Regions from separate parts of the Paenibacillus sp. T2-29 genome, predicted to be linked through region 1. Evidence: riboswitches for the same ligand, from Rfam matches in the RefSeq annotation. Region 1 holds a riboswitch; each other region holds the start of a gene.
What was found. A riboswitch is a leader RNA that binds a small molecule or an ion and turns the genes downstream of it on or off. The one in region 1 is predicted to bind cobalamin.

Region 1 (8,151 bases):
CGCATTCAATGCCGCTACGACAATCGTACTTCCGCCCTTGCGTCCAATATTCGTAATGAACGGAATATCCAGCTTGCGCAGCTCATCCTTGGATTCTGCCGCCGATACAAAACCTACGGGCATACCAATTACCAGTCCGGGCTTAGCCGCTCCTTCTTTCACCAAACGAATCAGCTCCAGCAACGCTGTAGGCGCATTGCCAATCGCATAGATTCCACCTTCGCCCGCCTGAATCGCTTTGCGCATGGAAATAATGGCGCGCGTCGTGTTCAGCCTTTTGGCTTCTTCCATCACGTCCGGGTCAGATATGTACACATGAACATCCCCGCCAAATTGACGGATGCGATCCTTGCTCAGCCCCGCCTGAATCATCTGCACATCTGCCACCACCGGCTGCCCTGCGCGAATAGCTGCAATTCCGGCTTCAATTGCTTTCGGATGAAATACCATGCTGCGGCCCAACTCAAAATCAGCAGATGCATGAATGACACGCTGTACAACGGGATATTGCTCTGCTGTAAATGGATGCTCTCCCAATTCCTCTGTGATCATCGCAAAGCTTTTACCCTCAATCTCCTGCGGCTGTACCGTTAGCGGTTTAAAATCTGTTTTAAAGTCCATGGTATCGACCACTCCCTTATGGAAAATTAGTTTAGGAAAAATAACTGCTCGTGTATTGAAATAACAGATATTTCTATTAAAACACGTATTTTAAGATGACTATATTTTAGATACATGCCAGCAGTCGTTCTGGATTAACTGAACCTGTAGGAACTTGACTCAACTCAAATTGAAATCTTCCCGGTTGCTGTGCGCAGTGCATCAATTACTCCGTCGAAATGATCAAATACCGTTCCAAATTCCACTTCCGGTCTGGAAATTAAAATGACGTGGATACCCAGGTCCAGAGCAGATTGAACCTTCTCATCCACTGCTCCTGTGCGTCCGCTTTCCTTGGTGACCATCACGGTCGTACCAAAGTGCTTGTACAATGCTTCGTTCAGCTCACGGGAAAAGGGTCCCTGCATAGCAATAATATTTTTTTGCTCCATCCCCAGTTCGCCACATTTCTCCATATTGTCCAGACGCGGCAGCATACGTGCAACCAGACGAATCTCCGGATCTCCGAGTAAATGCTTGGTGAACGTGCCAAGCGTCTTACTGCCCGTCGTAAGCATGACAGAGCCTTTGAGTTGCTTCGCTTCTAATGCCGCTTCTTCATAGGAAGGAACGATATGGAGCAACGGATGATTGTCATACACTAGTCCCGTCCGCTCGTAGCGGATATAAGGAACCCCCGACTCGCGAGCGGCTGCCATCGCATTCGCATGTGCTTCCTCTGCAAAAGGATGACTGGCATCAACAACAGCCTTTATCCCCTTCTCCCGAATCATTGCACCCATTTCGTCGGCTGTCATTCGGCCTATACGCACGTCCAGTCCTGCTTCGGACAAGCTGGCCGCCGCGCTTTCGGTTACGACCGAAGTCAATACATTAAAGCCAATGTCACGAATTTGCAGCGCCAATTCCCGTGCATCGCTCGTTCCACACAGCATGAAAATCATGAGCCATTCACCTGCCCGGTTACGTTCACTACAGACGGCGTATGTGAATGATCGTGATCATGGTCATTATGGCTGTGAGCATGGACATGATCGTGAGCGTGATGATGTGTATGGTGCTCGTGATGATGATCATGCTCACGTGCATGGTGATCATGATCGTGATGATGGTCGTGGTCGTTATCGTGATCATGCTGGTGATGGTGGTCGTGGTCGTGGTGATGATGGTGATGCTCCTGGGCTTCCAGACGGAACTGGCAGTTATCACAATTAGCCGTAACCTTACCGAACAAGCCTTCATTAGCTCGCTCCAGCACCAGCTCAACCAATTGAGGATGGAAGCCAAAATATCCGCCCATTTCCACTTGTAATGCAGGGTGAGCCTCAGCAAATTCCTGGGTCATTTCTTCGATGCGCTTAATCAGCACCCCCGTGAACAGAAAATACGGAAGCACGATAATCTTTTTGGCCCCCAATCGTACACAACGCTCCAAGCCATCGGGAAAAGAAGGCTGCGTCACACCGATAAAGCTGCTTTCTATCCATGTATAAGAAAGCTTCTCCCACAGCATACGGGTGATTTTGAAAAAGTCACTGTTCGCATCTGGATCGCTACTTCCGCGTCCTAATACAAGTACCGCTGTCTCTTCGTTGGATACCTCGGCAGATGCCTCCACCGTGCTATGCATCCCCGCTGGAACGGCAACCGGACGGGTCTCTTTCAAGCGGTCCAGCAGTATGCTAACGATTTTCTCGTGAACGCCAATCGGGCGTCCGTATACAAATTCCACCTGCGGATATTTTGTCTTTGCCCGATCAATAGCCATCGGGATATCAATTTTGGCGTGCACTGCTGCGAACAAAATAATCGGAATAAGAACGACACGTGTCGCCCCTTTCTCCACACACGCCTGTACTCCTTCGGCAATACTAGGGCGTGCCAACTCTAGGAAACAGGTCTCTACACACGTACCTGGCGCCCGATCTGCCACCGCCTGTGCAAATTCCAGTAGTTCCTGATTACCCTCTGGGTCCCGACTTCCATGTCCAACCAACAATATTGCATCCACTGCTGTTTGTTCCTCCTCATTTATAGGGATAGTCTACATACGCCCTATTTTATATATATGCTTGTATCCGGTTCATCAAGCCTACAAACCTATTAATCACCACAAACCGCGTTCACTTCTACTGTTGCCGGTGAATCTTCATGCCGGAAACCCGCAACGATGCCTACACGTTTGAAAAACTTATGAAAACGCTCGTTCGGATGCCCTTTTTCCTTGTATTCAGCGATAATATTCTCCACGATGTCCGTAATCTGATCACCTGGAATCCCTTCCGCTACGGGCTGAGCGGCATGAGCATTACGGCCAAATTTTTTGCCGCCGAGGAAAAGATCATATCCTCCCTTGCGGTAGACAATTCCGATATCCTCCAGCACCGCTCCATAGCAGGCCATGCCGCATCCGTTCAAAGCAATGCTCGTTTCCTTGGGTGCCTGTAATCCGCCGAGTACAACCTGTAGGTGCTCAGCCACAGGCACAGCGTCATCTTTCTCCATATTGCAGAAGTCGCACGCCTTGACCTTAAACACATCGCCGAGCGGCATGACAATGAATCGTTCATCCCGCAGCCGACCGACCAGTTCCTCAGGGTCTAGGCACGGCACGCGCAGCACGATCTGATGATCTGGCGTGTATTCCAGCTCGCCATCATCACCCGCTACCTCGGCGAGCAGTGCCATCTGCCGAGCAGTGAACTTCTTGTTTCCCACGCCAGGGGAAACCCCCACCTCAAACAGCGCAGGCTTGCCAAAGCCGCCTGACGCCTTCGCAGCCGCAGCTCCTGCTCCGGCCCCTGCTGCCGTTCCAACGGCGCTCTGGGCGGTAGGCGCTTGCCCGCTCCAGCGAGCGTTGGCTTCGCCTGGCAGCTTGCCGCCAACAGCAAGACGACCGAGCGCCTCTGCTGCCAGCGATGCTGGGGTCGCCCCGGTTTGCTTCGCAGGCGGCACCTGTACAGCAGCCATCGCTTGCGGGCGTGCCTGCGTGGCAACCGCAGCACCGCTCGCGGAAGGCCCGGTAGGCGCAGTCAGAGCTCCGCCTCCCTGCGGTGCATCCAGCGCGCGATCCTCTTGCGCGCCCAGCGACCACGGCTCCGCTTCCGTGCGAAGCCGCTGATGCGGTTTGAGCACCTGTTCGGTCGCGTCCAGCGTGTATTTACGCTGATAGCCGCGTGGAGTCACGATTAAGCCGTCATACACTGTCGTCGAGGAATTGCCGATGATTACGGTCGTCAGCATCCCGATATCATGGTTCAGCATATCTTCCAGCGTCGTCACAATAACCTGCTGACGTTCACGATAAGCACTCTTCACCAGCCCAACCGGAGTCTGCGGATCACGGTAACGAAGCAAAATGGACTGCGTCTCCACAATCTGGCGGGTACGCCGACCACTACGCGGGTTGTATAATGCAATCACAAAATCAGCCGAAGCCGCAGCTTCTACACGCTTCACGATTGTTTCCCACGGGGTCAGATGATCACTCAGACTGATCGTGCAAGCATCATGCATAACTGGCGCTCCCAACAACGAAGCACAGGATTGAATAGCCGAGATCCCCGGCACAACCTCCACCTCAACCCCGTCCTCGCGACGCCAGCCTTTTTGCATCAGCACTTCGTACACCAGACCTGCCATGCCATAGACCCCAGCATCTCCACTGGAAATGACGGCTACCTTCTTGCCCATCTCTGCTTGGCGAACCGCCTCCTGCGCACGGCTCACTTCCTCTGTCATCCCTGTGCGTACAATCTCCTGTCCGTTCAACAACGGACGGATCAAATCAACGTAGGTATTGTAGCCGATAATGACCTCACTTTCGGCCAGCGCATCCAACGCACGTTTTGTGATATGTTCCATATCTCCTGGTCCAAATCCAATCACCAGCAATTTTCCTAATGGGCTCATCGTGCTCCTCCTATCATCCTTTTCAGGGCAGCTATACTATCTATTTCAATAATTTGTGGCATCCTGTAACTCGAAAAAACCCCATCCTGCCCGGATGGGGTTCCTATGTACGTATCTCTCTCATCAGACGAAACAGCGTAAGAGGACAGTCTTGTCTTCCTCCAATCTGCCGTTGTTTTCCATCTGTTTTGTTTGCGCTTCAAACGCTGCTACACGTTCATATCCACGCAAGCCTGTAACCAACATGGAAAAAGCAACGTGTGCCTGATTTCCTGATTTCGTACACCCATCCTCTCCGCGAAGGTTAACGGTGCATACAGATCAAGGTAGGTCTCCTGGCTTGGCATCAACGGATTCTTTCGTCTTCCCCGTTTTGTACGAGTGACCATTTAAAAGAATCCTCTTCCTTACAGTGGCGGGACCGCTCGGGACTTGCACCCGATTCCCTGTTACCCTTTGCTCAACCGCAAAGGCACCTTGTCTGTCCGCTATTTGATTATGGGTCTTATCATAACCTTGCCTCAATCAGTTGTGCAAGCACGAAAAAAGCTTTATTTCAAGTTCTCTGCCTTATTTTTCAGCATATGCAGCAATTCATCCGGGTCCGCAGAGATACTCAGTAGTGCTGGATGATCAGCTCCGGTAAACCCTTCCTGCACGCTATGACGTACCATTTCTATCAACGGGTCAAAATATCCATTCACATTCAGCAGCCCAATGGGCTTGCGATGTATGCCAATTTGCGCCCAGCACAATACCTCGAACAACTCCTCAAAGGTTCCCAACCCACCCGGAAGGGCTATAAACGCATCGGCCATCTCGCTCATCGCCGCTTTACGTTCATGCATGCTTGCTACCTCAATAAACTCGGTAACTCCCCGATGAATGATCTCTGCATCGAATAATAGGATGGGCATAATGCCGGTGACCTGACCGTCACCCGCCAGTAGTTCATCCGCCACCTTACCCATCAGCCCCCTGCTGGAGCCACCATAAATTAGACGGATATGCTGGCGAGCCATAGCTTCACCCAGCTTGCCTGCGGCCTCAACATATACCGATGAATGTCCAGGTCTGGACCCTGCAAATACACAAATAGAATTCATAAACGTCTCAGCTCCTGTCCTCAATATCATGCATCGAAACTTATTCATTATATTAGATAAATATTTTCGCTATAACAAAAAACTTTGTCGATGCATGTCCAACAAAAAAAGATAAAGACCTCGTAGGCCCTTATCTCTATTTTACGCTTTATTAGTAAATATAAGTTCATTTTAGCTTACTGCATTATCATTTCTAGCTCATTTCAAATGACCGTTCACGCTTTTCAGACCACAGCCATGCACCGAATCACTATGTTCAAAATATTTGCCCAGCTCCACCATCATCGCACCCATGCGCTCTTCAGTTGGAAACACGATTCGTTCAATCCCTTCTTCCAAAATGGATTGTGCGGTCACCTTGCCCACCGATACAGCAATTACATCTTCACGAAAAGCTTCCAGTAAATCCTCAAATCGATTTTGCTCTCTGGCATATTGGGCCAAAAATCGGATTTGCGGGCCACTCGTGAACGTAACGGCATCAATCGTACGGTTTATAACATCATCTAGTAACGCCTGCAATTTTGCTTCTTCAGGTGGGATATGCTTATAAGGAAGTACTTGGCGGGTCACTGCGCCCTGCTCATCCAGCCACTCTACCAACCGGGGGGCCGGGTCTCCATGCAGTTGCAACAGCACTTCCTTCCCCTTCAGATCATATGGGGCAAAGGCCCGTGTCAATCCGATCAAACTTCCGTCCTCGTCCCGTACTGCTGGCGTAAAGCCACGCTTTTTGAGTCCATTGACCGTCTTGTAGCCCCGTGCTGCAATGTTGGAGGATTGCAGCAGCTCTATAATCTGCTCGGCCACGCCCATATCCTCCGCCATATCGAACAGAGCATCCAGTCCCATACCGGTCGTGAAGATGTACCAGTCCGGAGGGTTCTTCACCCATGATACAACAGCGTTGCGCAGCTCGATATCATCTAGAAAAACAGTCCCCTGGGCCGGACGCTCTACTGGCTCGCCCCCCATCTTCATAACTAGCAGTGCCATTTCTTCTGCTTTACGGGGACCGGCAAGAGCGACTCTCTTACCTGCCATGCGTTGTGCCATGCTGTTGCCTCCCTTGTAGAAGTCATATTTCTTTCTACCAAGTATACAATCAGAGAGGCAAAACACAAATAAGAATTACTTTTTCGATAAATATAGTAATCTTATAAGTGGGTGTGTCCTGTTTCGCTTTCCTGCTGGCCTTCTTTCTGATCACTTCTATCCCTCTCCCTACCAGATGAGGACTTATCATCGTTGCCACTCCCTTTAAATTTGGGCCGTAGCAACATCCACAGCAAGAAGGGCATGAATACAAAAAAAATGACCATCACCGCAGTCCATTCCCGGCTAAAATCATAAATTTGTACGATATTGGAGAACAGCATAAACGAACAGACATAACCTAACAAACCTACGGGCCAAACCATCAGACTCCCCCAGACATGGGCAAACATACGCTTTACCGCCAAACTGGTAACGTACAGATCAACTCCAATCTTCGTAAGAAAGGTGGGTACGGTCAGTGCTGCCACGAACAAGTCGAACCGATCCAGGAAGTCCGTTAGCTGCAACTGACGCACCAGTTCATACGATGGATAAAACAGTCGTGACAAGATAGGAACTCCAATCACTAACTCCGACAGCAACACCAGCATGATCAGAATAGCGGTTCCGAGTAAATGCCCAAACCATGCACTACGTCCATTATAGCTCTTCCCAGAAATCACAAAGGGAACGATCATGATATCGGCCATATATCCGAGCATGCGCCAGCTACCCTTGATCACTCCATCTACCTCCGGATGTAAATAGGGTCTCAGCATTGAAAAATCCATATTACCTCCAAAAAAAAGCGGCATAGTCAACAGCGTCACAATCAACAACGGGACAAAAATCTCGGTCATATTGATGAGTGTACTCATTCCACCTTTAACCATAAATACCATAGTCAATAGCACAATAAGAGATACGACCACAATCGGAGTCAGCGGCAAAAGCACCACCTCCACCAGATCGGTAATAATCCTCAAATCCCGCGCAAAAATGATCAGGAATAAAATAAGGTAAATTGCAAGCAGTAAACGCCCCAGCACAGGGTGAGAGCTTACCATCGCCTGCATCAGATCCTGATCAGGAAAGCGCCGCTTGAGTCTCAACATCGCCCAAATCGGCAAGCATAGCACAATAGCCGCAATTACACAGGTCCAGTAGGCATGCTGATTCGCGTGATCTGCTGCCTGCGCTGGAGCATGTATAAGAGTAATACCGACCTCCATTAATATACCAAGCAGCACAATTTGTCTGGTTGTGAACTGTTTCATGCAGGTACATCCTCCTTTTTCCCGCAGGCATCCATTACACGATTTACAACGCGGTGGGGAGCCACATGTCAATAAATCGGGTCAGCCAAGTAGCCACATAAACAGTGCTCTTCGTCGATGTGCCGTAAATCCAGATACCAATGCTAATGACATACAGTACGCGGGAGACCCAGCGATTGACGGCAGGTGCATTGCTA
Region 2 (8,151 bases), 230 kb from region 1:
ATGAAAGCTTTGGAAGAACGTATTCGTCAAGAGGGACAGATTTTATCCGATACGGTGTTAAAGGTAGATTCATTTTTGAATCATCAGGTGGATACAGCATTAGCATTGGAGATTGGCAAGGAGTTCGCACGCCTGTTCGGCAGTGCTCCGATTACCAAGGTACTTACCATTGAAGCTAGTGGCATTCAATTTGCGATGGCTACTGCTATTGCCTTGGGGGTACCGTTCATTTATGCGAAGAAAAAGAAGGCGATCACGCTGAATGAACAGGTATACTTCGCAGAGGTTCATTCATTCACTCGGCAGGAAACCTATCAGGTGAGCATTTCCCAAAAATATCTCGATTCTAGCGACCATGTACTGATCGTGGATGATTTCTTGGCTACTGGTGCAGCTTTGGTCGGACTTACGGATATTGTGAAGGAAGCAGGAGCGGAACTGGCCGGAGTCGGCTGTGTAATTGAAAAGAGCTTTCAGGAAGGCCGCGGGTTGTTGGAGCAAAGGGGCATTGCCGTACGTTCTCTTGCGCGTATCGCTTCCATGGCACCGGGCGAAGTCCATTTTATAGAGGAAGCTGGCATGGTGATTCCTCCCGTTAAGGAGAATGTGGGATGTTAAGTAAACAAAAATTATTTGCGCTGGGCTTCCAGCATGTCATGGCGATGTACGCCGGAGCCATTGCTGTTCCTCTGATTGTAGGGGGAGCACTTCACCTGACGCCAGCCCAGATGGCCTATCTAGTGGCTGCTGATCTATTCACTTGCGGGATTGCTACGTTATTACAGATTATGGGCACACGCTTTTTTGGAAGTAGATTGCCTGTCATTTTGGGCTGTACGTTTACGGCAGTAGGACCCATTATCGCAATTGCTTCGACCTCAAATCTGGCGACAGCATACGGTGCCATCATTTTGTCCGGTATATTTGTGGTGCTTGCGGCACCGCTATATGGCAAACTGTTACGCTTTTTCCCAACAGTGGTTACCGGCTCGGTCGTTACGATTATCGGTCTATCCCTTATTCCGGTAGCGATGAACAATGTAGCGGGTGGTCAGGGCAGCGCGGATTTTGGACAGCCGCGTAATTTGCTGCTGGCACTGGTTACACTACTGGTTATTCTGCTTGTCAATCGAGTAGCTAAGGGCTTTTTACGCTCGATTTCCGTGCTTATTGGTCTGTTCGCAGGTACTGTAGTCGCCTATGCGATGGGAATGGTGCATTTTGCTCCCGTAGCGGATGCTTCATGGGTGAGTATTGCGCAGCCGTTTTATTTTGGCAAGCCAGAATTTAGCATTATGGCGGTATGCACGATGATTATCGTCAATATTGTCAGCATGGTCGAGTCTACGGGGGTTTATCTGGCAGTAGGTAAAGCGATTGATCAGAAGGTGGAACAAAAGCAAATCGTCAATGGACTTCGTTCGGAGGGGCTTGCGATTATGCTGGGCGGTATTTTTAATGCGTTCCCTTACACGGCCTTCTCGCAAAATGTGGGTCTGATCTCGCTGACTCGCGTCAAATCGCGTAACGTTATTTTTGCTGCGGGCGGCATTATGGTCGTTCTCGGTTTGCTGCCTAAGCTGGCTGCTTTGACGACAGTGATTCCTAACGCTGTGCTGGGTGGGGCGATGATCGTCATGTTTGGTTCGGTTGCTGCATCAGGTATGTCTATTTTGTCAGAAGTAGATCTGCGGAAGGAAAGCAATCTGCTGATCGCAGCATGCAGTATTGCTGTAGGCCTAGGCTCAGCTGTTCTGCCGCAAATGTTTGACCAACTGCCTAGCTTTGCCAAAATGCTGCTGCAAAATGGTATTGTATCGGGCTCGATTACGGCAATTGTCTTGAACATCGTTTTGGCAAGAAAACAGGGTGAATCGGTCAAAGGTGTAAATGTCTCGGAGGTTCCACAGAAGGTTTGATGAATAGGAAATAAACCAAAACAGCCGGAGAGAGGGGGTAGCCTCTTTTCCGGCTGTTTGGCATGGGGTTATCCAGAACTAGTTATTTATTAAGCAGCATGAAGTTATTGATAAACACCCTTCTTGTATGAAAATGGGGGATTGAGAACCTACTAGAAAAGTTTGCTAGAGTAGTAGGTGAAGGAGTGGTATAATCTACCTTATGGACTTTGAATAGTGGTGGATGTTTTCCGACCATGGCGCAGCTTCCCGAAAGGGGGTGAAGCCGATGGTCAACCTTGTGTCGTGCTACGATGTGCTACGTTGGATGGTTACGTTACTAAGCCTGGTGTTTAGTATTCGTAAGCTTTATCGATGGCTGCGTCGGAAATTTCGGAACAAGCGAAAACCCACCGCGTAATTAGGTTAGGCGCCTAACGGTGGGTTTAGCTAAGCATTTAGCGCGCCGTGGTGATCCACAGCCCTTCAAGTCCTAAGAGTCTTTGCCGTTGGAGCGGCGAAGGCTCTTTTTAGTATACGGATACGGTGGGTATCTCTATACCTAATTTTAGCACGTGAATTGCGTGCACGCAACGTTAAGACATACCCTCAATTGCGCGCAAGCAATGAAGAGCCATGGTCTTGATTCACACTATATCGTTCAAATTTAAATTATTACGCAACATTTGTTGACAAGCCAGTAGCAACAAAATAAGATAATCCTAAATCGTAATAAAAAGGAATAAAGGAAGAAAACAGGTGTGAACGGGACAACTCTATGTACGAGGTTTTGTTGAGACGATGTAGATAGTTGTTGAGCGTGTTCACTTAAAAGGGAAGTTCGGTAGATTCCGACACGGACCCGCCACTGTATACAGGCATCAGCAGGGTACTGCTGGAGCTTTCAGAATAGCCACTGGAACTGTGAGGAACCGGGAAGGCCTGAAAGATAAGCCTGGAGTCAGGAGACCTGCCTGTTTTGACATCACTGTCAGACCCACGGGATGCTGGGGAGGTGGTTAGGCGTGCTGCATACGGAATGTCTGAAACCGATCTGATCCCTTCTATGTTTTTGGAGTTGGCTTTGAGGTGAGTTTTGACATTTTATAATGAAAGCATTTCTGACTGCTGGTCAAGTGGTTGGGAATGCTTTTTTCGCGTTTTGCGTTAGGTTTATACGATATTTTACAAGATAGAGGAGGACATGTGGGATGATAGGCAATCGTAATAGGCGTTCATGGTTCATATGTACAGGATTGCTGCTGCTGATGGCAATTATGGCTCTTTCGGGATGCGGCACAGCCACGAAGACGGAGGATAGCTCAGGCAAGGGTGAGAATACGCCTGCACAACAGACTCCAGCAGGTAAAAAGCTGGTGATGGCGTATACGTGGAAACCGTCAGGCGTCGATCCGCATGGAGACAATAGCTGGGATGTGATGCGTTCCGGTGCCGGTGAGACACTCATTCGTTTGAATGAAAAGTTGGAGCCTGTGGCTTGGCTAGCCAAGGAATGGAAGCACGACAGTCCTAACGTGTGGACGTTCAGCTTGCAGGATAGGGTCACTTTTCATGATGGAAAGAGTATGGATGCAGCAAGCGTAAAAGCATCTTTGCTGCGCTCTATCGAGAAAAGTCACCTGGCGAAGGATTTACTGGATGTGAAGTCCATTGATGTAAATGGCCCGCTGACGCTGAAAATCACGACAAACCAGCCGAATGCAGCGCTGGCATCCAATCTGGCTGATCCGTCAACGATCGTGCTGGATGTGGCATCCATGAAAGATGAGCAGAGCTACCCTGCAATGACAGGTGCTTTTAAAATCAAAGCCTTTAACAAGGATCAATCCTTGGTCGTAGAGCGTTATGACGGATATTGGGGCGAAAAGGCACGACTGGCTGAAGCAACGATGGAATTCATTACGGACGGTAATTCGCGCCTGATGGCGTTACAATCCGGTGAGGTGGATGTAGCGACGGATATTCCGGTAGATAACGCAGAGGTACTAAAAAAGAACGACAAGCTACAAGTGCTGTCGGCTCCGTCCTTGCGTACCCATATGATTGTGTACAACATGGAATCGCCTGTGTTCAAGGATGCGACCAACCGTAAGGTGGTGGACAGTCTGATTCCGCGCGCATCCATTGTGAGCGCCGTCATGAGGGGCTTCGGTACGGAAGCAAGCAGCCCGTTTCCGAGTATTCTTCCCTTCGGTAAGATTGAGCGTAAAGCATTGAACGGAACGACAGAGCAGTTGTTGACGAAGGATGGCTGGCAGAAGGATGCCCAAGGCACATGGTCCAAGCAGGGCAAGCCATTCGAGGTTACGCTGCTGACCTTCCCTCAGCGTCCGGAGCTATCCGTCATGGCTGAGGTTATTCAGAGCCAGTTGCTGAATGAGGGAATCCAGGTCAAGATTCGCAAGGTGGAAAATATCGACGAGGCGTTGACCAAAAACGATTGGGATTTTGCTATGTACAGCATGCTCACGGCCCATACAGGAGAACCGCAGTATTTTATGGACATGTTCTACTCCTCTACAAGTGAAGCTAATGTAAGCCGTTATGCTTCCAAACCGCTGGAGGATATTCTTCACAGCCTGAAGTTGGCAAAGGATACCGCACAGCGTAATGCGGTAACACTGCAAGCGCTGGATATCATCAATACAGACTTGCCGCAGTCGTTCATTGTACACCCTGACAATGTGTTTGGCGTGAAAAAAGGGGTAGAGGGCTTTACGCCGCATCCGATCGAGTATTACTACATTACAGCGCAATCTGATATTGCGGAATAACGGGCTACGTATCCTATGATTCGTTTTATACTGGAACGTGTGGCGCAGCTGCCCATCATTGTATTCGTTGTATCCACGCTGACTTTTGTACTGATGAGGCTGGCCCCTGGTGACCCTGCCCTCATTTTACTCACCGCGCATAATGTTCCTGCTTCTGGGGAGGCGCTGACCGCGCTGCGAAACGAACTGGGCTTGAATGAGCCGCTTCATATTCAATATGTGAACTGGCTGCGGGATGTGTTCACGGGACATTGGGGAACCTCATATGTGTCCAAGGAGTCGGTGCTAAACGAACTGTGGAGCAGACTTCCCGCTACAGTGGAGCTAGCTTTGGCGGGCTTTGCCGTCATGACGGTGCTTACGCTTGGGATGGGGCTGGCTGCCTCGCTAAAAGTCAGCGGTCCACTAGATCGTCTGGGCAGGCTGTTCGCTTTGCTGGGATCGTCGATCCCTTCTTTTTGGCTTGGTTTTCTGCTAATCTATCTATTTTCCGTTCGCTTGGGCTGGCTCCCATCCATGGGAAGGGAGGACTGGACACATTTAGTACTCCCAGCGCTGACGCTTGGTGCAGGATTGGGAACGGTGCAAGCTCGTGTATTGCGCGCTCAAATGCTGGAGCTGAGTGACCGCAATTTTGTGAAGGCAGCGAGGGCTCGCGGTTTTTCCCGTATGCATATTCTCTTTTTTGAGCTATTTAAACATGCCGTTCTGCCAATGATTACGCTGTTAGGTACGAATCTATCATTTATGCTGGCAGGTAACGTCATCGTAGAGACCATTTTTTCATGGCCAGGGTTGGGCAAGTATTTTATAGATGCAATTACGCAGCGGGATTACCCGGTGATTCAGGGATATGTTATGTTTGCCGCATTTTTAATTGTAGGTGTTCAGTGTTTGGTGGATGTGGTCCAGACGGTGATAGATCCAAGGCTGCGTTTGCGTTAAGGGGGAAGCTGAAAATGAAAAAGATACGGCTTTCCTTTAGAGGAAGCTTGCTGACAGGGGGCGCACTGTTTGGCCTGATCGTGCTGCTCGGATTGCTGGCTCCATGGGCCGCCCCTCATGATCCTCTGCATGTGGACCTTCTGAACCGTTTGGCACCACCCAGCCGCAAATATCCTTTCGGTACGGATCATCTGGGTCGGGATGTGCTGTCACGGCTCATTTACGGAATTCGGTCGAGCGTGCTAATCGCGTGTGCGATTACGGTAGCAACGCTGTGTATTAGTCTGCCTACAGGCATGCTCATTGGTTATGTGCGAGGACGCGTGGATCAGCTGATTATGCGGGGAATCGACGGCGTACTGGCTTTTCCTGATATTATTTTAACGGTAGCGATTGTGGGTATTTTGGGGCCGGGTTTCGTCAACATGACCTTAGCGATTATTGCGGTACGGTGGGCGGGCTATGTCCGCTATATCCGTAGTTTGGTTCAAAAAGCTTGCCAGGAGGACTATGTACGGTATGCCCGTTTGTCCGGTAATTCACACGTGCGCATACTAAGGCGTTATGTATTGCCACAAGTATGGCCGCAATTGTTGGTTTATACGGTATGGGATATCGGACGCGTGGTGTTAATGATCGCTGGGCTCTCCTTTCTTGGACTGGGTGTACAGCCGCCCAAGCCAGAGTGGGGTGTGATGCTGCATGATGCAACCTCGTATTTTCAGGTGGCTCCGCATGTTATGATCTTCCCGGGTTTGGCGATTATGCTATTTGTGCTTGCCTGCCAGCTTCTGGGTGATCATTTTTCAGAAAAGGAGGCGGCGAAATAGTGGGGGAGCGACCAGTCACGGGGCGAAAGGACATAGAGCAAGCATACATGCAAAAACCGTTGTTACACGTGGAACATTTGGAGATTTGCCGTACAGGTGTAAGAGCCAGCGGAAGCGAAAGCAAACCGCTATTACGGGATGTGAACTTTTCCGTCTACCCAGGGGAAATTGTAGCCTTGACTGGGCCAAGTGGATGCGGCAAAAGCCTGACCGCACACGCAATCGCGGGTATGCTGGACCCCGGTGTTGGTGTTGCGCAAGGGTGCATCTACTATAACGGGGAAGACATTATCCCGTTCCATGAACAGCGCTGGCAAAGACTGCGCCGTGAGGAAATTGCCCTGCTCATTCAGCAATCGCTGAGCGGGCTGAATCCGATCCGTACCGTCCGCGCCCAGCTGACGGATACGCTTAGACTGAACGGGGGGCGCCTGATGCGCGCCCAGAAGGAGCTGGGGCAAGCTGATGCTGCCCCGTCCCACACTGCATCGCAGCCCCAGGGTGTGCTGTCACGGATGCGGCTGATGCTAAATCGTGTCACAGAGCTGGCTGGAGGCCGTACTATTCCAGGGCAGGAAGCCTATTTGTGTTCTCTGCTCCGCAAGGTCGGTTTTGCCGATCCTGAGCATATTCTGTCATCATATCCTTTTGAACTAAGCGGAGGTATGTGCCAAAGGGTACTGCTGGCTGCAATGTTAAGCTCTGGTCCGCGCCTCTTTATTGCCGACGAGCCTACTACAGCGCTGGATGTTATTAACCGCGACAAGGTTCTGGCCTTGCTTCTACAGTTGAGGGAAGATTTCGATCTCACGATTTTGTTAATTTCACATGATCGTCAGGGGATAAGCCGCATAGCAGATCGGGTGCTGGAGATGACCCCGGAAGGAAGGATGCAACCGTGATACTGGAATTGAAGAACGTCACCAAAGCTTACCCTGTCCGCAGACGGAGAAAAGGCTGGTTCAACACGAGACAGAGTGAGCAGCAGGCTATACAGAAAGTGAGTCTGGAATTACGACAGGGAGAATGCCTTGGATTGGTTGGAGAAAGCGGAAGTGGCAAAAGCACGCTGGCACAGTGTATCCTGGGGCTGGAGTCGTTGACTTCAGGGGAAATCTGGCTGGATCACCAGCCCATACATACTAGAAGGATGAAGGATATTCATTTGTACAAACGAATCCAGTTGGTTGCGCAGGACCCGGCCTCTTCACTGCATCCCCGTATGACCATTCAAGATATTTTGATGGAGCCGATCCGTAACTATTTTCCTGAGCGAAAAGTAAGGGCGCTGGATATCTGCCTTTCCTTACTGGAATCGGTAGGGTTGGAGGCTGACAGTCTGGGAAAATACCCTGCGCAGCTAAGCGGTGGACAAAAACAGCGGGTGTGCATTGCTCGGGCGTTGGCGGTTGAACCAGAAATCATCCTGTTCGATGAATCGGTCGCCAATTTGGATACGTCAACCCAGTCCTCCGTGCTAGACATGCTCAAAAGAATGCAGCTCGAACGCCAGCTGTCCTATCTTTTTATCACCCATGATCTTCAGTCCACCCGTACGTTCTGTGATCGTGTTGCCGTCATGGTTCAGGGAGAGATCGTGGAAATATTTGAGGATTGGGATGAAGAACTATTGAAGCATGAATACACGCGTGCCCTATTTCAAACATTGGCGGATTAATCCAT
Region 3 (8,151 bases), on a different contig from region 1:
CAATTCGATAGTCCCTACCAGAGAGGCAAAGACACCGCCCCGGTCGATATCCGAAACCAGCAATACTGGAGCATCCGCCCAGCCTGCAAGGTTCATATTTACAATATCGCGGTCCTTTAAATTAATCTCTGCCGGGCTGCCCGCCCCTTCCATAAGCACAATATCATAGGTATCACGCAGCCGATTCAGCGCATCCATAACGGTATGCTTGGCTTGTGGCAAAAAATCCTTTCGGTAATCAGAGGCGCTCATATAGGCATAAGGTACACCGTGTACAACAATTTGTGAGTGCATGTCCTTGACCGGCTTAATCAGAATTGGATTCATATCGGTCGTCGCCTCAATACCACAGGCTTCGGCCTGCACACCCTGAGCACGTCCAATTTCCTTGCCGTCCTCAGTAACATAAGAGTTTAACGCCATATTTTGTGACTTAAACGGTGCGGGACGATAGCCGTCCTGCAGAAAGATCCGGCACAGCGCAGTCGTTACTACGCTTTTGCCCACATCCGACGCTGTTCCTTGAAGCATCAATATAGCTGCCGGGTTCGTGCAGGACGGTTCGAAAGTTGACAATTGCCTCTTCCCCTTTAACGAATTCATTTCAAATTGGGTCACAACCCGTACAAAATGACAATAAACAGCAACAAAACCGTCTCCAGCAATTCGTTCAAAGCTCCGTATATATCCCCCGTAAGTCCCCCAAGGCGACGGTTAATACGGTTTGCAACAAAGGTTCCAGCTCCGTAGGCCAAAAGCGGAAGCAATGCAAATCCTAGCCAGATTGGAAAAGACCCAGAATACGAAAGATGCATCTGTAAGTATGCCCCTGCTAACGATAGGCCCCCTGCTTCCTCTGTTACTGTAGCTAAACCTGTAAAGATATATTGCCCTGCAGCAGCGCATAGCGTCACTAATACTGCCCAGAATACGGCCAGTCCGACACGTTTACCGTTCATATCAGCAAAACGCGCCGCCAGCCCATCATCGTTACGGGCTTTAGGCCAGCGCCTCATCGCATGTACCATAAACCAACGGCTCCAAACCATCGGAAGTATCAGCAAGCCGGACGCATTTCGCTCAACCAGCACGGTATACAACAAAGAAGCCTTGAGCATGAGTAGCAGCACACAAGCAATAACACCCATTGCTCCTACACGGCTATCCTTCATAATTTCCAGCATCCGTTCACGGGACCTGTAGCTAAACAAGGCATCAGCCGCATCCATCCACCCGTCCAGATGCAGTCCGCCCGTCAACCACACCCAGACAGCAAGGGTAAGAATCGCACATGGCACTGGTGGCAGCACCATAGCCGTAAGCGCCGCAAAGCTCCAAACGATAATGGCAATAACCAAACCAACCAGCGGATAATAGCTTGTACTGCGTTTCAGCAACTCCGGGGAAAAATCCAGCTCCGCCTTGACCGGTAGACGGGATAAAAATTGAAAAGCCGCAGCAACAGCCTGACGTTCACTGCTCATAGCTTATATTCCAACTGTTTAAGTTCTACGGGGATACCCGCCGTTACTAAAAAAACTTCATCACAAAGACGGGCAATCCGCTGATTCATAATCCCGCTCAAATCCCGATACAGCCTTCCAAGCGGATATTCTGGTACAATACCGTCACCGACCTCATTGGTTACGATGACAAGCGATCCCGGATACTGTTCCACAGCTGTTGCCAGTTCATCCATGGCGGCTCTGGCGACAGTTTCACCGTCCTCGCCTGCGGCCAGCAGTACGTTCGACAGCCACAGGGTCAGGCAGTCGACCAGCACCATAGACGCAGGCTGCGACGCTTGAGCGTTGCCAAGTTGACGCAGCAGCTCCGGCAGCGCCTGCGCTTCCTCCAGCGTCTGCCAGTCATACCCGGCAGAATCGCGCTGGAGCCGATGAAGAGCGATGCGCTCCTTCATCTCCACGTCATAGGCTTGGGCCGTTGCAATGTAGCAGGCGCGCGGCGCGCGCGCCATGCATAATCGCTCGGCAAAGCCGCTTTTTCCGCTGCGTGCCCCGCCGGTCACGAGCGCCTTCATCGCTGCGCGGCTCCCTGACCGTCCGATACGCCTGCATCGGCAAAGGTCGCCATTTCGCGCATAATGCGGCACGCCGCATCAATCAGGTGCAAGCTCAGCGCACCGCCCGTGCCCTCCCCGAGCCGCATGTCCAGATGGAGCATGGGCTCCAGCTTGAGCTGGCGAAGCACCGCTGAATGTCCGCGCTCGTCCGAGGCGTGCGAAGCAAGCACGTACGCCGCGCTTGCAGGCGCAAGCGCGCGTGCAGCAAGGGCAGCCGCGCCGGAAATAAAGCCGTCCAGCACCACTGGACAGCGATGTGCGGCTGCGCCGAGGATGACGCCTGCCAGGGCGGCAATCTCCAGACCGCCAACCTTGGTCAGCACGTCCAGCGCGTCATTGGCATCCGGCTGATTCACATCCAATGCGCGGCAGACAACGGCTATTTTACGGGTAAGACCCACCGAATCTACACCCGTCCCCCGGCCTACGATAACTTCCGGCTCAAGCCCGGTGAGCGCACATACAACAGCAGCACTGGCTGTCGTATTTCCAATGCCCAGCTCTCCAGTAACGAATAGCCGTGTACCACCTTTAACCGCTTCTGCTACAGCTTCAGCTCCGGCCAAAACTGCTTGTTCCGCTTCCGTACGCAGCATGGCTGGCCCTTTAGCCATATTCGAAGTGCCCATGCGCACCTTACGATTCACCAAATCCGGGTGAGAAACATCCGCATTCACGCCAACATCTACTACCTGGACATCAGCGCCCGCATGACGTGCCAGCACATTAATTGCTGCGCCGCCTGACAGCATGTTATACAGCATTTGCTGCGTAACCTCAGCTGGAAAGGCGCTAACTCCCTCTTCACACACACCATGATCCGCAGCCATGACCATCACCGTTTTACGATCAAATTCAGGCTTGTCCACACCAGTAATTCCTGCTAACTGGATGGCCAAACTCTCCAGCTTTCCAAGACTTCCAGGTGGCTTCGTTAATTGGTCCAAATGTGCTGAAGCTGCCGAAGCCGCCACTCCATCCGGCTGGGCAATGCTATCGATCAGCTGACGCAGCTTGTCGTTCATATCTTCCACTCCCTGCTCTTTTTTTAGTATGTTCCCATTCTCCTATTGGTCTGCTGTAGACGCAGCGCTTCTGCGCAGCAAGAGCTGCGGCACACCGCTATCGGGATGCGGAAGCATCACAGGCTCAACACCATATACACGACGAATCCGGTCCTCTGTTAGCAAATCCGATGAAGTACCCAATCCTTCAACCATTCCATCCTTAAGTACAAGCAAATTATCGCAAAACTGTGCCGCCAAATTAAGATCATGCAGGACAGCAATGATTGTCACGCCCGTTTCTTGGCGCCATTCTGCCAGCAACTCCATAAATTCAAGCTGATAGCGCAAATCCAGATAGGTCGTAGGTTCGTCCAGCAGCAATACCTGTGGCTCCTGTACCATCACCTTTGCTAATGCTACACGCTGTCGCTGTCCCCCACTCAAGCGGTCCAATGTTCTGTCGGCCAGTGAAGTTAGACTCAATCGCGCTAGGACCCGATCCGTAATCGCCTCCACATCAACTCCCTTTTCCCTGCCTAGCCAGTCCTGATGAGGAAACCGTCCCATTTCTATAACTTCTCTGACGGTGTATCTCACTGGAGGAATTCCCTCCTGCTGGAGTACGGCTACAAGTTGGGAAAGCTCTTTTCTGCTGTAGCTACCGACCTTTTTACCATAGATATGAACACTTCCAGAAGTGGGCTGATCTACGCCAGAAAGCAGATGCAGCAACGTCGATTTTCCACTCCCATTCGGACCAATGATCCCCCACCAAGCTCCTTCGTCTACGTTCCAGCTAATATTCTTCAACACATGGAACTTTCCATAAGCACGGGTCAGGCCTGCTACCTCTAGCGCCCGATCATACACCTTCTGTAATTCACTTTGTTTGGTCACAACAGATCCCCCCTGCGTAGCTTCTTGTTCCGGTACAGGAGATACGCGAAGAATGGTGCCCCAACAAAGGCCGTCATAACGCCCAGAGGAATTTCCATTGGGGCCAACAACGTGCGAGCCGCCGTATCTGCCCAAGCCATAAAAATAGCTCCACCCAGTGCAGATAACGGAACAATCATCCGGTAATCGGGACCTGCCATCAGACGAATGATATGAGGCACAACAAGTCCAACAAAGCCAATGACTCCACATACCGAGACAGCGGCAGCTGTCAGCAAGGTAGATATGATCAGGACAGATAGCTTCGTCGCATCTACATGAACCCCCATATGAGCCGCTTGACGTTCTCCCAAAGCCAGAATATTCAGCACCCGTGCCCGGTTCCATAGAAACACCAGCCCAACGATCACGTAAGGTAAAAGAATTCCCGTATATGACCAACCTCGCAGACTGAGACTTCCCATCGTCCAGTACAATATTTCATTGACTGTTTCCTTCGACATGGCTGCCAGAAAAGAAACAATGGCTCCCCCAAAAAATTGCATCACCACACCTGATAAAATGAGGCTTTGGGTCGGAATTTTCCCACCTTCACGCGCCAACGTCAACACCATCCACAGCGTCAGCATGCCGGTTATAAATGCAACTAGCGGAAGCGTCCATATACCCACAAATGAAAATTGAAGCCCCCAATAAATCAGTACTGCTGCTCCGACCGAAGCTCCCGAGGATACCCCAAGGGTATACGGATCAGCCAAGGGATTACGCAACACACCCTGAAATCCGGCTCCCGCCAGCGCCAGCGCTGCTCCAACCAACATTCCCAGTAACACCCGTGGCAATCTGACCTTCAAAATGATCTGCTCTGAGGATGTATTCCAATCCGGTGTAAACGTATCACCTAACCACGGTAGGTGGTTGATCAAAATACCTGTGATTTGGCTGACCGGAAGACTGACCGAGCCGATGCCAAGACAGAGTAGCAGCGTCAGCAGCAGCAAGACAAGACCTGTCACCCCAAAACCGATCAGTCTACGGTTCATTTGAAAATTTCAGGGTACACGCCCTTAGCCACTTCCTTGAGCCCTTCCGTTACGCGTGGCCCCGGACGACTGATCAAATTATCATCCACGGCAAATACACGATGGTTACGAACAGCCGATATTTGATCCCATCCACTACGAGCTTTAATGATATCGCCGAGGGTCTGGCCTGTTTTGTCGTCCTTCACACTTTTGCTGTACAAAATCACGTCAGGGTTTGCAGCTATAATATTTTCCTCACTGATTTGGTACCACCCCTTCTGCGTAGCACCTACATTTTCACCACCTGCTAATGTAATCAGCTCGTCCATAAACTCGCCTTTACCCACTGTCCAGCCTGGTGAAAACTCGACGTATACCCGCAGCTTCTGCCCTTTGCCGATATTTTTAACTCCTTCTTTCACTTCTGCTACATCTGCTCTCATCTTGTCAGTCACCGCTCTCGCTTCTTTCTGATGATCGGTGATTTTCCCATACAATTCGATGTTAGCTATGACATCTTCAACTGTTTTCGGTTCTGTTTTAAAAATCATAATTCCCATGTCACGCAGCTTAGTCGTAGCCTGTTCACTAAGTGAAATCCCTGCAAAAACAACTTCCGGGTTCGCAGCAATGATCGCCTCTTCGTTCGGTTTCATAATACCGCCCATTTTAGGCTTTTTCGTAGCTGCCTCCGGGTAATCAGAGTAGTCGGATACACCAACAATTTCCTTATCCAGTCCGATAGCGAACAGCGCCTCGGTTTCTGCCGGGGAGACGGAAACGATCTTATCCGGTGCTTTTTTAAATGTAAATTCCTGTCCTGTTGCATCCTTAAGCGTTAGCGGGTAAACCGTTTTGCCCGGAGGCACTTGTGCGGTTACGGTCTGTCCCGGCTGCTGTGAAGAAGCTTGGCCCTCTTTATTTTCTGCATTTTTTCCATTTGCGCCACATGCACTCAGCCCAACTGCCAATATCAGCGCCAATAGACCTGTAGTCCATACCTTTATTTTTTTTCCTGCCATGATTTGCACCCCTTCATACATAAATCGTTAAGAGCGTTACTTGAACTTCATCCGATATTTTCTCATTCCAGCCTTCTTTTCCTATCAAAAACCCCCGCATCCTCATATCAGGACACAGGGGTCACGTTAGCACAGATCGTGCGCAGGCGGGCAGCTTCTTTCCGCATGGACAGTCACTGCGAACACGTCATCCTTTCCTCGAAGGATTATGGTGACAGGCGGACGGGCAGGTATCCTGACTTATGGAAAATGCATGTCCTGATATTCTTTCATATGCTTGGCGGCACATAAAACAGGGCTAATGAGCATGTTTCCATTTACAGTGGCGGGACCGCGTCGGACTCACACCGACTTCCCTTTTAACAACGCAATAAAGGAAAGCAAGTTCCTCACATGGCGCCGACCTCGTCTGCTGGATATTTGATGTAGTGGTAGTCAAGCCGTTCTTTTACTTGATGATTATAGGTTAAAAAGAGTTAGCTTACAACCCAAACAGTCGCTTTATTCGCCTTGTTTAACCTAATGAGAAAGCAATCTTGCTATACAATTGTGCGGTCCTATCAACCTTAACTGAATCCTAAATGCTTCTCCCGGCTTCGGATTCAGACTCCAAAAATCATGGCCAGGCATAAGCATACAAGCCAACTGACGAATTACACCACCATGCGTGACAATCAAAACAGAGGGCGGCGCAGCATTCGACTCCATTGGCTGAACCTCCAAAGCAATGCGCCACGCAAACAGAGAGTCTAGGAATTCACGCAGACGATTCACAAAATGAATCCAAGGCTCTCCTCCAGGTGGGGTGAATTGTTGCGGCTCATCAATCCAAGCGCGATACAACGCCACATCCTTAAGCATGTCATACGTTTTTCCATCCCACTCACCAAAGTGAAGTTCTCGCAGACGTCGTTCCATGATAGGAGGCATAGCAGAGAGGGAACATTCAGACGTCAATGCTGACTCCGGCAAAATGATCTGCAAGGTCTGGCGACATCGCAACAAGTCGCTGCAATAGATTCGAGCAAAGGAATGTCCTTGCAATTTTTTCTGTAAAGTCTTTAACTCCTGCTCTGCTCCCGACAGCAAACCCAAGTCGGCATGTCCCAGATATCGACGTTCCTTATTCCATAAGGTCGTGCCATGACGAACTAGCACGAGCTCCATGTCCCACTGCAGATCTTCTTTAGCATCATTCGGCTTACTAACCTGTTGTGAGTTCGGACTTGGTGCACTTTCTCGCACTCTTTTTCCTTCTGTATCTTGTTTCAAAATCGTGTCACTCCTCACTGCATCCATCCCAAGGCAAAACACCCTGCAGCTCCCATCAAACACAATCCTACAAACATAGTGGATACGGCGAACATCAGCCGGATCGTATGCCGGATATCCTTCGACTCCAGCGGTCGTATCCCTTCGCCCATATATGCCCGAAAGGAGCGTATGCCGTGATACACATTATAGCCACCGAGACGAATCCCTAGGGCACCTGCCACCGCTGATTCGGGAAATCCGCTATTTGGGCTTGGATGCAGACGGGCATCCCGCTTGATTGTCCGCCAGCTTCTTGCAGCATCCAGCCGATACAACCACGACGCTATCACTAGCATAACTGCTGTCATGCGAGCCGGAATGTAGTTAGCTACATCATCCAGCCGTGCCGAGGCCCAGCCTAAATGCAGGTACTTTTCATTTTTGTAGCCAACCATTGAATCGAGGGTGTTTACGGCACGATATGCCAGTGCCAAGGGTGCTCCCCCGATCAGGGCATAAAAAAGCGGGGAAATAATGGCGTCCACGATATTTTCAGCGACCGTTTCGACGGTACCGCGCACAATTTCGGGCTCGTCAAGCTGCTGCGTATCCCTTCCGACAATCATGCCTAGCTCCCGACGTGCCGCAGTCAGGTCATTCGCCTGCAACGCTCGGTATACTGCCATCCCTGCGTCCTTTAGACCTTTGGAAGCAATCGTAGTTGCAATCAGAACAATTTCTACGACGACAGACAACCACGGGTGAATCCAGGCAAGCACACGCAACAGCCCCCAGGCAAGCACAAAGGAACCCCCAGCCACAATAAACGGAAGCAGTATGCCCGCACGTTTCAGTCCTCGGTC

Region 2: another riboswitch for cobalamin. It lies ahead of ACU1JV_RS14145 (ABC transporter substrate-binding protein); the one in region 1 lies ahead of cobJ (precorrin-3B C(17)-methyltransferase).
Region 3: another riboswitch for cobalamin. It lies ahead of ACU1JV_RS06805 (ABC transporter substrate-binding protein); the one in region 1 lies ahead of cobJ (precorrin-3B C(17)-methyltransferase).

What each region holds. Positions count from the first base shown of each region.
Region 1 is NZ_JBREVE010000004.1:74,628-82,778, forward strand. It holds gene ACU1JV_RS13100 (precorrin-8X methylmutase) at 1-621, opposite strand, end outside; gene cobK (precorrin-6A reductase) at 786-1,565, opposite strand; gene ACU1JV_RS13110 (sirohydrochlorin chelatase) at 1,562-2,632, opposite strand; gene cobJ (precorrin-3B C(17)-methyltransferase) at 2,725-4,533, opposite strand; cobalamin riboswitch at 4,842-5,027, opposite strand; gene ACU1JV_RS13120 (LOG family protein) at 5,085-5,639, opposite strand; gene ACU1JV_RS13125 (uroporphyrinogen-III synthase) at 5,838-6,695, opposite strand; gene ACU1JV_RS13130 (GerAB/ArcD/ProY family transporter) at 6,797-7,954, opposite strand; gene ACU1JV_RS13135 (hypothetical protein) at 7,998-8,151, opposite strand, start outside.
Region 2 is NZ_JBREVE010000004.1:303,453-311,603, reverse strand. It holds gene ACU1JV_RS14155 (xanthine phosphoribosyltransferase) at 1-618, shown strand; gene ACU1JV_RS14150 (nucleobase:cation symporter-2 family protein) at 612-1,919, shown strand; cobalamin riboswitch at 2,687-2,890, shown strand; gene ACU1JV_RS14145 (ABC transporter substrate-binding protein) at 3,110-4,693, shown strand; gene nikB (nickel ABC transporter permease) at 4,709-5,638, shown strand; gene nikC (nickel transporter permease) at 5,653-6,468, shown strand; gene ACU1JV_RS14130 (ATP-binding cassette domain-containing protein) at 6,468-7,370, shown strand; gene ACU1JV_RS14125 (ABC transporter ATP-binding protein) at 7,367-8,146, shown strand.
Region 3 is NZ_JBREVE010000002.1:231,610-239,760, forward strand. It holds gene ACU1JV_RS06775 (cobyric acid synthase) at 1-576, opposite strand, end outside; gene cobS (adenosylcobinamide-GDP ribazoletransferase) at 615-1,484, opposite strand; gene cobU (bifunctional adenosylcobinamide kinase/adenosylcobinamide-phosphate guanylyltransferase) at 1,481-2,041, opposite strand; gene cobT (nicotinate-nucleotide--dimethylbenzimidazole phosphoribosyltransferase) at 2,038-3,108, opposite strand; gene ACU1JV_RS06795 (ABC transporter ATP-binding protein) at 3,151-3,987, opposite strand; gene ACU1JV_RS06800 (FecCD family ABC transporter permease) at 3,984-5,030, opposite strand; gene ACU1JV_RS06805 (ABC transporter substrate-binding protein) at 5,027-6,034, opposite strand; cobalamin riboswitch at 6,243-6,457, opposite strand; gene ACU1JV_RS06810 (histidine phosphatase family protein) at 6,554-7,306, opposite strand; gene cbiB (adenosylcobinamide-phosphate synthase CbiB) at 7,321-8,151, opposite strand, start outside.